Regions from separate parts of the Metabacillus schmidteae genome, predicted to be linked through region 2. Evidence: predicted binding sites of a transcription regulator. Region 2 holds the regulator's gene; the other holds the start of a gene.
What was found. Region 2 encodes LexA, which represses DNA repair genes until DNA is damaged. Its sites were predicted from a motif close to CGAACATATGTTCG; they were not measured.
Positions count from the first base shown of each region.

Region 1: a site for LexA is predicted at 3,702-3,715, ahead of HWV59_RS18445 (Y-family DNA polymerase). Genes of this name have one in related genera too.

Region 1 covers NZ_CAESCH010000001.1:3,772,604-3,779,761, reverse strand. The annotation lists gene proC (pyrroline-5-carboxylate reductase) at 1-505, opposite strand, end outside; gene HWV59_RS18465 (SDR family NAD(P)-dependent oxidoreductase) at 944-1,738, shown strand; gene HWV59_RS18460 (GNAT family N-acetyltransferase) at 1,802-2,371, shown strand; gene HWV59_RS18455 (TRM11 family SAM-dependent methyltransferase) at 2,388-3,332, shown strand; gene HWV59_RS18450 (YqzH family protein) at 3,367-3,561, opposite strand; gene HWV59_RS18445 (Y-family DNA polymerase) at 3,734-4,996, shown strand; gene HWV59_RS18440 (GDSL-type esterase/lipase family protein) at 5,107-5,763, shown strand; gene HWV59_RS18435 (YolD-like family protein) at 5,787-6,119, shown strand; gene HWV59_RS18430 (GerAB/ArcD/ProY family transporter) at 6,268-7,158, shown strand, end outside.
Region 2 covers NZ_CAESCH010000001.1:2,519,065-2,526,222, reverse strand. The annotation lists gene HWV59_RS12115 (aspartyl-phosphate phosphatase Spo0E family protein) at 153-314, shown strand; gene HWV59_RS12110 (hypothetical protein) at 500-685, shown strand; gene HWV59_RS12105 (YkvA family protein) at 1,005-1,436, shown strand; gene HWV59_RS12100 (YneF family protein) at 1,716-1,934, opposite strand; gene sirA (sporulation inhibitor of replication protein SirA) at 2,021-2,470, opposite strand; gene HWV59_RS12090 (DUF896 domain-containing protein) at 2,750-2,980, opposite strand; gene HWV59_RS12085 (YneB family resolvase-like protein) at 3,151-3,807, opposite strand; gene yneA (cell division suppressor protein YneA) at 3,843-4,154, opposite strand; gene lexA (transcriptional repressor LexA) at 4,310-4,930, shown strand; gene glnA (type I glutamate--ammonia ligase) at 5,010-6,344, opposite strand; gene HWV59_RS12065 (MerR family transcriptional regulator) at 6,407-6,808, opposite strand; gene HWV59_RS12060 (methionine gamma-lyase family protein) at 6,914-7,158, opposite strand, start outside.

The DNA.
Region 1 (7,158 bases), 1.3 Mb from region 2:
CAGCATCAAGCTGATTTTCCTCAACGATTTTACATATACCGATAGCTTCAAAAAGTTTTTTGCATGTATTCATTTGGTGAAGTGTAACATTCGAACTACCAGCGATGGCAGTAGCTGACTTAAGAATTGCAGCAGAGGTATTTGGCATCGCTCGAACGATAGCTGCTTCTTTTCCGAGAATATTTGTAATTGTATGGATAGAGATGCCAGCTAATACAGATACGATAACCTGTTTATGAATAAAGTGTTGAACACCATCGAGACCTGCCTTCACATCTTTAGGTTTCATGGCTAATACAATAATCGATGCATCTTTTACTAATTGCTGCTTATCATGGGTTGTTTCAATGCCGTATTTTGCTGAAAGTTCATTTAATCTTTCTGAATTCGATCGATTTGCTACTATAATTTGCTCGGCTTTAAATACTTTTCCTTTAATTAGTCCAGCAACTATAGCCTCAGCCATGGAACCTGCTCCGATAAACCCTATTTTTTCCATTTGTATAACTCCTTATTGTTAAATTAAAAAGCCATTCCGCCCTTACAACATAAGGACGGAATGGCTCCGCGGTACCACCTTGATTGGAGTGGATCCACACTCCCAGCTTAGTATCTTTATCGCAGACATACGGTTAGGTTTACCTAACAGCTCCTGGGGTAGGTTCGATAAAATGCTTGGCAATGGAGTCTTTCAGCCCTGGAACTCCAATCTCTTTTGCGTCATTTACTCTACTAGTCCCTATCAACGCTAATTTTTATTTTCAATACGCTACACTAAATTTTTATTCATTATGCAGTGACGGACAGGTCCTTGTCAAGCTTTTTAACAATATTAGGAATAGTGGCAGCTTGACTATTTACAAGAAATCAGTCAAATTAAAATCGATGTCACAAAAGATCTACATTTATATTATGCAAATACAGCGGTAAGGGGTGATCACGTTTGAATCCACGTATACAAGGCTGCTATGTTGCGATTACAGGTGCTTCTAGCGGAATTGGAGAAATGATTGCAATTGAATGTGCAAGACAAGGAGCCCATTTAGTTTTGCTAGCGAGAAGAGAAGAGCTTTTAGCAAAACTTTCTGAACGAATTAATAGTGACTATGGTGTATCTTGTCACTATTATTCATTAAATGTTCAGGATGTTGATTCTATTCAACGGGTTTTTTCAACCATTGAATTAGAAGTTGGACAAATTGATATTCTCGTCAATAATGCTGGATTTGGTATTTTTAATGAAGTTCTTCACTCTTCGTTTGATGAAATGAAAAACATGTTTGAAGTTAATGTGTTCGGTTTAATTGCCAGTACGAAGATTGTGTTGCCTGCGATGGTGAAAAGAAGAAAAGGCCATATCATTAATATTGCCTCACAAGCAGCTAAAATTGCTACACCTAAGTCAAGTCTTTATTCTGCAAGTAAGCATGCAGTATTAGGGTTTACAAACAGTCTTCGCATGGAAGTTAGACAGCACAATGTGTTTGTCACCTCCGTTAACCCCGGGCCCATTAAAACAAATTTTTTCACTATTGCCGATAAGGAAGGGAATTATGTGAAAAATGTGGAACGATGGATGCTGGATCCTGATAAGGTTGCACGGATCATTGTTGCTTCAATGCTAACCCCGAAGCGCGAAATAAATTTGCCGGGATGGATGAATGCGGGCAGTACAATCTATCAAATCATGCCAAGGCTGTTTGAAAAACTGGCAGGAAATGCGTTTTTTAAGAAATAGGCAACTTAAAGCATTATGCCTATTTTTGTCTTTTCTAACAGTTATAACAAGGGAGAGTTTTATATGATTGAATTACACTATTTTGACCGCAGTCATATACCGCAGTTAATGAGCTGGATTGATACACCAGAGTTTCTTCTCCAATGGGCAGGACCGACATTTCACTACCCGTTGACAGAACAACAAATTGAAAAGTATATGGAGAGCGCCAATATGGATGGGTCCAATTCATTTATTTACAGCGTTTTACTAAAAGAAACAGGGGAAGTAATTGGACATATCGCTTTAACGAATATGGATCGAGTGCATAAGTCTGCTCGGGTGGGAAAAGTACTAATTGGAGATCCGCGTGTCCGTGGCAAAGGAATAGGCAGCTTGATGATGAAAGAAGTGTTGAAAATTGCCTTTGAACAATTTCATTTGCATCGAGTAAGTCTTGGCGTTTTTGATTTTAATCAATCTGCTATTGCCTGCTATGAAAAAGCAGGATTTACAAAGGAAGGTTTACTTCGTGAGTGCCGAAAAATAGGAAATCAATATTGGAGTCTGTGGGAAATGAGTATATTAGCTCACGAATGGAAGAAGACTTTTTTGGAAAACAGTGTTCTTAACGAAAGTATAAGAAAAGGTTAGTAAAGGTGGAAAATGCTTGGTTGATCAGAAACAGAAGTATATCTACATATTTACATGTCATGAGGATGAGATTTCTTTATGTCAATTAGAAATGCGGTCATTATTTGGTTTTCATACAGAAGCTAACGTAATAGAAAGCTCTGTATCAATTAACCCGAGCAGAAGTCCATTCATAAAAGAAAGAATTGATGTTATTTATAAGGCAGATTGCTTAGATGACCTTATTCAGCGTGTGAATGGTTTTAAGGCTGAAAAGCCGTTTAAAGTAATCGTGATTGAACATCCTCACACTACTAATCTTCAAAAAATAGGCTTTGAGGAAAGACGTAAAATTGAACGGGTAATTGGATTGCAAATAATAGGACAAGTGAATTTACAAAATCCTAATCAGCTGTTTGCAGTTATGAGGGTTAAAGATCACTGGGTTTTCGGACATTATACAAAAAGTGAATCCATTTGGTTATTTCATCAACAAAAGCCTAATAATTATTCGACTGCTCTGAGTACACGGGTGGCAAGAGCTGTCGTAAACATTGCTGTTCCGACGATTTCAGGTAAAAAAGTCATTGATCCTTGTTGTGGAGCCGGAACGGTTATGATAGAAGCATTGTCAATGGATATAGATATCGTAGGAAGTGACTTGAATCCTCTTGTTACCCGGCCTGCTCGTGAAAACATTGCTCATTTTGGCTATAAAGGAAAGGTTTTATTAAGAGATATACGGGATGTGACCGGAAGTTATGATGTTGCAATTATAGACATGCCTTATAATCTTTGTTCTGTTTTAGATCCAGAAACACAGCTTGAAATGCTTAAAAGTGCACGGGAATTTGCTGAAAAAGTCATTGTCATCACAACTGAAACAATTGACCCTTTAATTGAAAGGGCAGGGTTTATTATTGCAGATCGATGTGTTGCGAAAAAAGGAAGCTTTATAAGACAAATTCTTGTTTGTCATTAATCTTCAAGGAGCCTATATTTCTAGGCTCTTTTTTCTATTCCTGATTAGTTAAGTAGTTATACACAACATCCTCTACAACCTCATACCATTCACTTTCATCGGTTTTGTCAATTGTGATTTTCTGTATTAAGTAACTGTTATCCTCTTCGGAAAGAGGGTCTGCATCCAGATTTCGACCATATTGGAGAAAGCTTTTTCTAAGCATCTTTGTTAATATTTTGTCTTCCATTTTTCACCTCACTATTGGTAGTATAACGTTTTTGTTTGATTATTTCGATCCTGCCTAACGTTGAAATTTGTCGTTTCCTTGGGGAAAACTACCATTGAAATCGAACGTATATTCCCTTAGTATATAGAATATAATAAATACGAACATATATTCTGTTTATAGGAGATTGGCTATGATTGAAAACTACGATCAATTGCCGAAACGAAAGATTCTTTGCATTGATATGAAGAGCTTTTATGCAAGCTGTGCCGCCGTTTTACGCGGATTAGATCCATTAACCTGTTATTTAGCTGTTGTAGGTGATGAGGAGCGACAGGGGAGCATTGTTTTAGCGGCTTCTCCACGACTAAAAAAGGAATTTGGAATTAAAACAGGCTCAAGACGTTTTGAAATACCAAATGATCCTCGTATCAAGATTGTGAACCCAAAAATGGGGATGTATATCAGGATTTCAACAGAATTAACAAAGTTGTTTCACCGCTATGTACCGAAGGATGCTATTCATACTTATAGTGTGGATGAAAGCTTTATTGAAGTGGACGGTGTGGAACATATCTGGGGAGATGCACAAACAATTGCCAAAAAAATCCGCGATGACATGGAGCGTGAGTTTGGACTTCCAAGTGCAATTGGTATTGGTCCTAACATGTTATTAGCGAAAGTTTGTCTGGATACTGAAGCGAAAAAGAAAGGTGTTGCAGAATGGACATACGATGATGTGAAAAAGAAGCTTTGGAAGCTCGAGCCATTAAGTGAAATGTGGGGAATTGGCTCAAGGGTACAAAAAACATTAAATAGAATGGGAATTTTTAATGTTGGACAGCTTGCAAACTATCCGCTTGAGCTGCTTGAAAAGAAATTTGGGGTAATGGGCAACCAGCTTTACTATCATTCGTGGGGAGTAGACTTATCCGAAATTGGAGCGCCGATTATGCAAGGGCAAATCAGCTTTGGAAAAAGCCAAATTTTACTTCGTGATTATCCGGATCCGGAAGAGGTCAAGCATGTCATATTAGAAATCAGTGAAGAGGTTGCCCGCAGAGCACGTCAGCATCGAAAGGCAGGCCGTACAATTAGCCTCGGAATCGGGTATAGCCGCGATGAGTTTGGAGGGGGATTTTACCGATCTAAAACAATTGATGAGCCAACAAATATCACAATGGATATTTATGAAACATGCCTGCAACTGTTTGAAAAGTTTTATACAAACAAAACGGTGAGAAAAATTTCAATTGCACTTTCAAACATTGAAAATGACTCTGAAATGCAGCTTGATTTATTCCGACCCAACCGTGCAAATCAGCGAACATTAGGGTATGTGGTGGATTCAATTCGCCATAAGTATGGCTCGGATGCTATCTTACGTGCTGTATCTTATACTCCGGCTGGAACAGCGAAGCATCGTGCGAAGCTTGTTGGAGGTCATAAAGCGTAGGTAGAAATCAGCAGATATGACTTTCGTCTATTTCACCAAAGGAAAAGCTGCGTTTGTCTCTCTTTCGAATATTGTATAAAAACGTATTCGTTTTTGAGGGAGGATATCATATGGAAATGACTCAGTCGTGTTTATCATATGTGGCTTTAGGCGATTCCTTAACAGTCGGAGTGGGGGCATCATTTTTGACACCCGGATTTGTCGGGCGCTATACGAGATTAACTGAAAAAACTCTAGATAGACGTGTGTGTACGAATATCTTTGCAAAATCGGGAATTGAGAGCAGTGGTGTACTGGATATTGTAAGCAGTGAACCACTACATGACAAAATAAATCGTGCCAATATCATCACCATCACTGCTGGTGGAAATGATCTTATCCAAGCGAGTAAAGACTTTATTGAATCACGTGATCAAACAGAGATTGCACAATCAGTCAAAGAGTGTCACAGCAATATGATGAAAATAATGGAGACGATTCATGAGCTAAAAAAAGATTGCGGTGTTCCATTTATCATTTATTTACTTAACTTATACAACCCATTACCGCAAATCTCATTGGCAGATAAGTGGGTTCAATCGTTTAATCGACAGTTAAACAGCTTTGATAACAAAAAAACAATTAGAGTTGTTGATATGTATACAGTATTCAAAGGGAGGCAAGAAAAGCTTTTATCAAGAGATCGTATTCATCCAAATAGTTTTGGGTATCAAGAGATGGCAAATGCATTGGTTAAATTAGGCTATCCAAAAGAATTTAATGAATAATGGCATAAAGGCAGGGGTAAACCATGATACGAGATAGAGGGAATATCAAATGGACATCGATGATGCTCCCCGAACATGTTAAATTGCTAAGAGATTGGTCTGAGGAAGATGCTTATCAAGAAAAGCCTGAACTTGATGAACAACAGTTAGAGCAGTTTAACGAAACAATTTGCATGGCAATGGAAGAGCATATGGAGCTCATTTTTACTTATTACAAGGATCATTTTTTTCATACATGCTCAGGATTTGTCCACTATATAGATTCAATTCGACATATGTTGCGAATTGTCGATGAACAAACCGGAAGTCAACTTGTATTACCTCTTCACGACATCATTGATGTCAAACTAAAATAAGAGGATGAATTCTTAGGGTCATCCTCTGACTCATTTTCTCGCCTAACATATTACTTCAAAGACGTTACCTCACTGTAAAAAAATAACTTCATAGTATAGAAAAAAAACCAGTACCAAATAATAACGTTGAAAGTGGGTGAGGAAGAAATTGGGGCCAATAAAATTTCCGTTATTAGTTTTTATGCTGATGCTGACAATAGGTCTATTTGCACATGTCCAAACCATCCCTGCTTTATTATCTGTCACCGGGAGAGATGCTTGGCTAACAATCATCATAACAATTGTTCCGATGGTCATCTGGTTATTCGGATTAAACAAGCTATTAAAATTAATGGAAAAAATAGGTGTGATGGATTGGAAAAGAACGCTATCACCGGTAAAATACTATCTCCTTGTTGGGCCTTTTATTGTATACCTTTTCTTATCAGCTTATATAACCACAAAAGATATTGTCATGTGGAGCCATATATCATACATTCCGGATATCAATTATGGGATAATCGTTGTTGCATTTTTGTTTCTATGCTTTATTGGGACAAGGTCAGGAGTTCAATCTTTGGCGATATTAAGCGGTATTTTATTGCCACTAGTCTCGGCATTGGGCTTCTTTGTGATGACAGTTAATGTAAAGAAAAAGGATTATGAACAATTATTACCGCTTATTGAGCATGGGTGGCACCCTGTATTTCAAGGTTTAATATATACCTTACTCCCTATAGTAGAATTGTTTATTCTTTTGATTATACCTTCTATACGTAAACATGAAATAGGGATCGGAAAATTATTAATAGTAGGAGGAATTATAATAGGATTAATGCTTGGGCCAACAATTGGAGCAATAGCGGAATTTGGTCCTTTGCAGGCGTCAGAATTTAGGTATCCCGCATTTGAACAGTGGCGAATTCTTACAATAGGTAATTACTTTTCTCATGTGGATTTTTTTGCTATTTATCAATGGTTGTCAGGCGGAGTACTTAGGACCAGTTTATACATTTTATTAGCTAATCAACTGCTCGTAAGGAAGGAAAAGGCGAAATAT
Region 2 (7,158 bases):
ATTTTATTTTTTATGGCAAATTTTTCTTTTCATACCACCTAATAACCATTTATAATATAATCATTGCTGTTTATTTCATAAGATTTAAAATGATATAATATAAATAGCTAATCTCTGCAAAGAAAGGACAAGTTCTCGTGTCTAAACAAGAAATGCTTCAAATAATTGAAAAGAAACGAGCCGAGCTAATTGACATTGTCCTAAAAAATGGGCTAAACTCAAACATTTCTATTAAATATAGCCAAGAGCTTGATGTATTATTAACACAATATATAAAAGAAGATTTACCTCATAAAAAGCAGGTTTGTTCATAAATATACAAAAATAGCACGTTTTTCGTGCTTTTTTCAATTTCTCGACATTGATCCTTTACCACCCTTCACATACTTTTTTGAAAACACCCCTTATTAAATCCTTCTAAAAAATGAGTCTTTAGATGTGTATATATGCAAATATTTTTACATATTATCTAACAATCCAATAGGAAGGAGGAAAAACCATGAATACTCGGATTTTCTTGTTCCTAGCAGCACTTTTCAGTGGATTTGCACTCATTCGAACTCCATTAGCAGATACTTTCTTAGCAAGTATCGAACCCGTAACAACAACAATCGGCGTATTAACGATTCTAATATTCTCACTTGCCTTAATTTATTACGGTGTAAGAAATTTGTTTAGTAAATAGAATTTTTATTGCGGTATAGGAAGGCATGCTATATAGGTGCTTTCCTTTTTTGCATACAACCTGTTAATTGTTCAAAGATCATGGTTCCCCACTTTCTAACAACATATGTTCAGTACATTATCTTTAAATACAAAAGCCTCCCTTCCTCTTACCTCTTTTTGATTTGACATCTTAACACCGTAGCTTTACTGCATTTTTTACAGACCACTTTTCTCAATTTACCGATTCATTTACTAAACAATATATCTCATTTATAAAATTTTCTGGTAAAATAGATTTATGTCATGACCCAAATAAATATTATATGTGAGGTATTATAATGTCACAGGATGTAAAACCTGAAAACTTTTCTAAGCATTTTTCGAATGATTCTTTTTGGAGTAAGCTAAAGAAATTTGGCAAAAAAGCTGGTGTTTCAGTTGTTTATGTAGCACTTTTACTTTTTTATACTCTGCAAAAACCAACAACTCCTGTTTGGGCTAAAACTGTAATTATTAGCGTACTAGGATATTTCATTCTTCCAGTTGATCTCTTCCCTGATTTACTTCCTGCTGGTTATACTGATGATATGTCAGGATTATTTGGAGCACTTGTTACAGTAGCAATGTTTATCGATGACGAAGTGAAATATAAGGCAAAAGAAAGAGTTAGAATATGGTTTGGCGATCAAGCAGTCTCTGAGACTGAAACTGTAGATGATAAAATGAATAAGAAAGTAAATCAAGAAGATAAAGAAAAGGATGAAGATTAATTCTACCTGGCTCTCTAAGGAGCCTTATTATTTTATTGTTTGGTATAACCTGTGTCAACTATAATAGATACTCTTCAATTCATCCTAATAACAAAAAAAACCACCATTCATTGGAATAGTTTCCAACAAAATAAGTGGTTTTGATTTGGTCTAATGAAAATAAATCAAAAATAAGAACGATACTCTGATGAAAAATTCACTAATTGTTTTTATTCATAAAAGATAACGTATAATATATATCAACACAAGTCTTTAAACCTTGTTATACCAACGTTTTTCTTATTTTTGCATTTTGTTCATTTGAGACATCATTTGATTAATTTTCTTTTGGGATGGTTTCATTCCCATTTGCATCATCATCATTTTTAGCATTTGCTCATTAATAGGTGGATTTTTCTTCAGGTAATCCATCATATATTTACGCGCAATGAAAAATCCTAGTGCAACTCCAGCAAGTAGTGCTAGAACGCCTACTAGAATAACAACCCATAATTCCATTGGTACTCCTCCTTCATGTTGTCTATCTTACAGTGTACTAAATCAATAGCTATTATACAACATTTGAACTATAATTTCTCTATATTTCAGCCAAAATTTCTTTCTTTTATAGGGTTTAACCAACCATATCTTTCACCTTTAAAATCCATTGCTAAAAAACAAGGATCAAACTTTCTTAACACTTCAAAAAAAATGGTTTCCGCTTCAAAACTTCCATCAGAAGAAAGTTCTAGATGGCGATTTTTTACAATAAGCGTTGCGTTGCCGACGTTTCCTTTTAGTACAATTTTATGTATATTATGAAACATTTGATAATCCGAACGTTTTGATAGATGAGTTCCTAGCAGTTGATGTATAAATAATGCCGGGATTGGCTTAGTGATATACTGTATTTGCTTTTCAATTGTACTTCCATGAGCTGAACGTACTGTTGTCCAGTGAAAGTCTTGAAACAGATGGTAGATTTTAGATTCCCGTCCAAAGTAGTGACTTGCAAACTCTTCTTCTATTAAATATATATAATAGTGTCTCACCATTTCACTCTCCCCAACTATCTATTTCTCACATTATATAAGAAATCAAAAGAAATAATTGTCTTAAACTGGAGAGAGAAGACACTATTTTTGTCGAACAGAACTGATAATTTTTGTTATAATATAGATGTTAAAAATATTACGGTTCCACTGCAGGCACTTTCTTTCCATGGACAGTACTGGAATGCACCTGCATAGCTTTCTTAAGCACCAGGCTTACCTCAGCTCTCCATGCTCTACAGGAAAATAAAAAATAGGAGGAATGATAGTTGCTCCTCCTATTTAATGAAGATCTTTTCTTCTCTCATTTTTAATTTTTTGAGGGGTTACATCATTGCCATTTGGATCAACAACTGTAACACCTTTTAGTGTATTCTTCATCGAAGAACGAAAAGCATGTAAATAATCATTGCGTAAAGTTTGTTGTTCTACCTTCTCTTCTTCCGTTAAGCCCTCAGTTTTTGATTTCTTTGATAATTCATTTATTCGATCTATTTTAGATTTAGGTAACATTCAATACTACTCCTCTCAACACTAGTCTATTCTAAACAGGTAAAATAGTCTAAATTATGTTTTAACAAAATCTATAATTTAGATATACTTTTCCTACAAATGTCATCATACTAAACAGCGAGACAAATGACAACTAATAAGTATGGAAGTACTAGTACTGAGATCAACTCTCATTTCGAGTTGAATTGAGTTTCTTCAATGTGCTCTTTATATCTTCTATGAACTGTAGCTTTACTAACATCAAATCCAAGTCCTCTAAGGGTAGCAGCTATTTCTTGAAATGTTAGATCCTTATTTCTCAACTTAATTATTTCTTCAAGTGGGACCTCAATCTTCTCTCTACCTCCTGCTTGGTCTTGGTTCTTAAGATTTTTTTGAGGATTAAATCCATTCTGGATAGCACGCTGCATCCCTCTTTTAATCTTATAATTTATCAGCTTTCTTTGAAATTCTTCAACTGTAGCCAGTATACTCAGTATCATTGAATCTGTTTCAGATAACTCCGGCTCACCTTTTTCGTTTAAAGTGAAAATGGATGCTTGTAGTTTCTTTATTTCATGTAAAAGCGCGATCTTTGCGTGACCACGCCCTAATCTAGTATCATCTTGAACTAAAAGGACAGATGCTTTCTTATCTTTTAACAACTCAAGCGCTTCAATAATTCCATCCCTATCTACATCATATCCACTATGTCTTTCTTCTATTATTTTAATAACGTTCATATTGTGAGTTGCAGCTAGTGAAAGAAGCTCTTCTTTTTGTCTTTCAATTGAAGTATCTTGTGTATCTTTCTCTGTACTAACTCGACAATAAATAACGGCCTTCATTTTTATCATCACCTATTCACTAGATCTGTGTTAATTCATTCACTTGCTATTTGTTGAAATTGATGAACTTCTTCTTTATGTATTGGTACAAAAACGATTTCTCCTGGTGTTAATGTAGAAGAATGAATCTCATTTTTCTCCTGAACCCACTTGACAAAATCCTGTTTTGAAATATTATGTTTATCTTGAAATTGATCTGCAATCGTCCAGAGACTATCACCTTTTTTAATTTCAACTTGGTGATAGTTTTCTAAACTATCGGTTTTATTGGTATAAGTAATTCCTACTGTTATGGCTAATAGTACAACAAAAAAAGCTAGAATGTAAGATAAAGACTCTTTTTTCATAAGTAACACCTCATAAGAATATTTGTTCGTATTTATAAGTAAAGTATAGTACGAACAATTGTTCTAGTCAAGTGTTTTTTCGAACTTATGTTTGTATATAAAGGTAAATGATGCTATAATAAACATAAATTAGAGGATCCGAGGTGTCACAAAAGATGACAAAACTATCAAAAAGACAACAAGATATCTTAAGCTTCATAAAAGATGAGGTCCAAAAGAAAGGATATCCACCTTCTGTTCGCGAAATTGGTGAAGCGGTGGGACTGGCTTCAAGCTCAACGGTCCATGGACATTTAGCTAGATTAGAATCCAAAGGATTGATTAGAAGAGACCCCACAAAACCTAGAGCAATTGAAATCTTAGAAGAAGAAACAAATCATATTCCAAAAATTAATGTAGTAAATGTCCCGGTCATCGGGAAAGTAACAGCAGGGCTTCCGATTACAGCTATCGAGAATGTTGAAGAATATTTTCCTTTACCTGACCGTTATGTTTCGGAAGATGAACATGTTTTTATGCTGGAAATTATGGGTGAAAGTATGATTGAGGCTGGTATTTTAGATGGAGACTTAGTAATTGTCCGTCAGCAACAGACGGCTAACAATGGTGATATTGTTGTTGCTATGACAGAAGATGACGAGGCAACATGTAAGAGATTCTTCAAAGAAAAAGACTATATTCGCCTGCAACCTGAAAACTCTACGATGGAGCCAATTATTTTACGAAATGTTAGTATTTTAGGAAAAGTAATTGGGGTTTATCGAACAGTACACTAAGCTTATCTTCTTAGAAGATAAGCTTTTTTCATATAAAAAAACAAATAAAGCCTCAACAGAGGTTGAGGCTTTATTTCTATTAATACATTGACATGTATTGTTCTCTTTCCCATGGGTGTACTTGCGTGCGGAACATATCCCATTCGATTTCTTTCGCTTCAATGAAGTGCTCGAATAAATGTTCACCTAATGCATGTTTCATAGTGCTGTCTGCTTTTAGTAAATCTAATGCTTGAGCCAATGTTGCCGGTAAATCAACAATACCATTTTCAACACGCTCTTCTTTTGACATAACATAGATGTTACGGTCAATTGGTTTTGGAGCATCAAGATTGTTTTTAATTCCATCAAGACCTGCAGCTAATAAAACACTCATTGCTAAATAAGGGTTTGCAGCAGGGTCAACACTACGTACTTCAACACGTGTACTTAAGCCGCGAGATGCTGGAATACGAATTAATGGACTTCTGTTTTGTGCAGACCAAGCAACATAACAAGGTGCTTCATAACCAGGTACAAGACGTTTGTAAGAATTTACTGTTGGATTTGTAACTGCTGTAAATGCTGGTGCATGCTTGATAACACCTGCAATAAATTGTCTTGCCGTATCACTTAATTGAAGATCTCCATTTGGATCCAGGAATGCATTTTCCCCTTTGCGGAATAAAGATAAGTTCATATGCATACCTGAACCATTAACTCCAAATAATGGCTTAGGCATAAATGTAGCATGTAAACCATGTTTACGAGCAATTGTTTTAACAACTAGCTTGAATGTTTGGATATCGTCACATGCTTTAATTGCATTTGCATATTTAAAATCGATCTCATGCTGTCCTGGTGCAACTTCGTGGTGAGAAGCTTCAATTTCAAAGCCCATCTCCTCTAGTTCAAGAACGATATCACGACGGCAGTTTTCGCCAAGATCTGTTGGTGCTAAATCAAAATAACCACCATTATCATTTAGTTCTAGAGTCGGCTCGCCTTTTTCATCTAACTTAAATAAGAAAAATTCAGGTTCTGGCCCTAAGTTGAAATCAGTAAAGCCAAGCTCTTCCATTTCAGCAAGAATACGACGTAAATTATTACGTGGATCACCTGCAAACGGAGTACCATCCGGATTGTAAATATCACAGATAAAACGAGCTACTTTTCCTTTTTCTGCTGTCCAAGGGAAGATAACAAATGTATCTAAGTCAGGATATAAATACATATCAGATTCTTCGATACGTACAAAACCTTCAATTGAAGAACCATCAAACATCATTTTATTGTCAAGTGCTTTATCTAACTGACTTGTTGGGATTTCAACGTTTTTGATCGTTCCAAGTATATCCGTGAATTGTAATCGGATATATTTTACATTATTTTCTTTTACTAAACTTACAATATCTTCTCTTGAATATTTAGCCACTTGAAAATCTCCTCTCCAATTTCAAAAAGTTATATTCAATTTTTTCATTGCTACTATAATAATTAATGGAAGAATCTTGACATGTCTCCATGTCTTAATGTAGGCCGATTAAAACGACCTGCCTGCATAAGCTCGGATTTAAGAAGTTTTCGTAATTCTGAATCGCTAAGATCAGGTTTTTCAACCGTTTTAGGTTGCTCTTGTTTTTCTTCATTATGTGTACTTTTACGAGAGAAAATTTCTTTAATTCCCGCTAGGTTCACACCCTGCTCAATCAGATTACGAATCTCCAATAATTTATCTACATCGTTAAAAGAAAATAATCTTCGATTGCTCTCCGTTCTAGCTGGAAAGATCAATTCATTTTCCTCGTAATAACGAATTTGCCTTGCAGATAAATCAGTGAGCTGCATAACAATTCCAATAGGAAATAGGGGCATTGAGCGTCGAATATTATCACTCATGTTATTCGCTCCTTTTAGTTAACTGATTTCATTATAACCTATGTAACATTATGTGTCAATCAAATGTCAGCTTACATAACATAGATTCACCATCTATTTTGGTAGTTAACTAACAATTGAGATTAAGTTTTTGTCTAGTAAAGAATCGACTGCTGAACAAACTGCAATCTTCACATGAGTGTATGTAAGGCCGCCTTGGACATATGCGACATAAGGCGCCCTGAGTGGTCCATCTGCAGACAACTCAATGCTAGCTCCTTGTATAAACGTACCTGCTGCCATTATGACATCATCTTCATACCCAGGCATATAATTCGGATATGGTGTTACATGAGAATTAATAGGTGAAG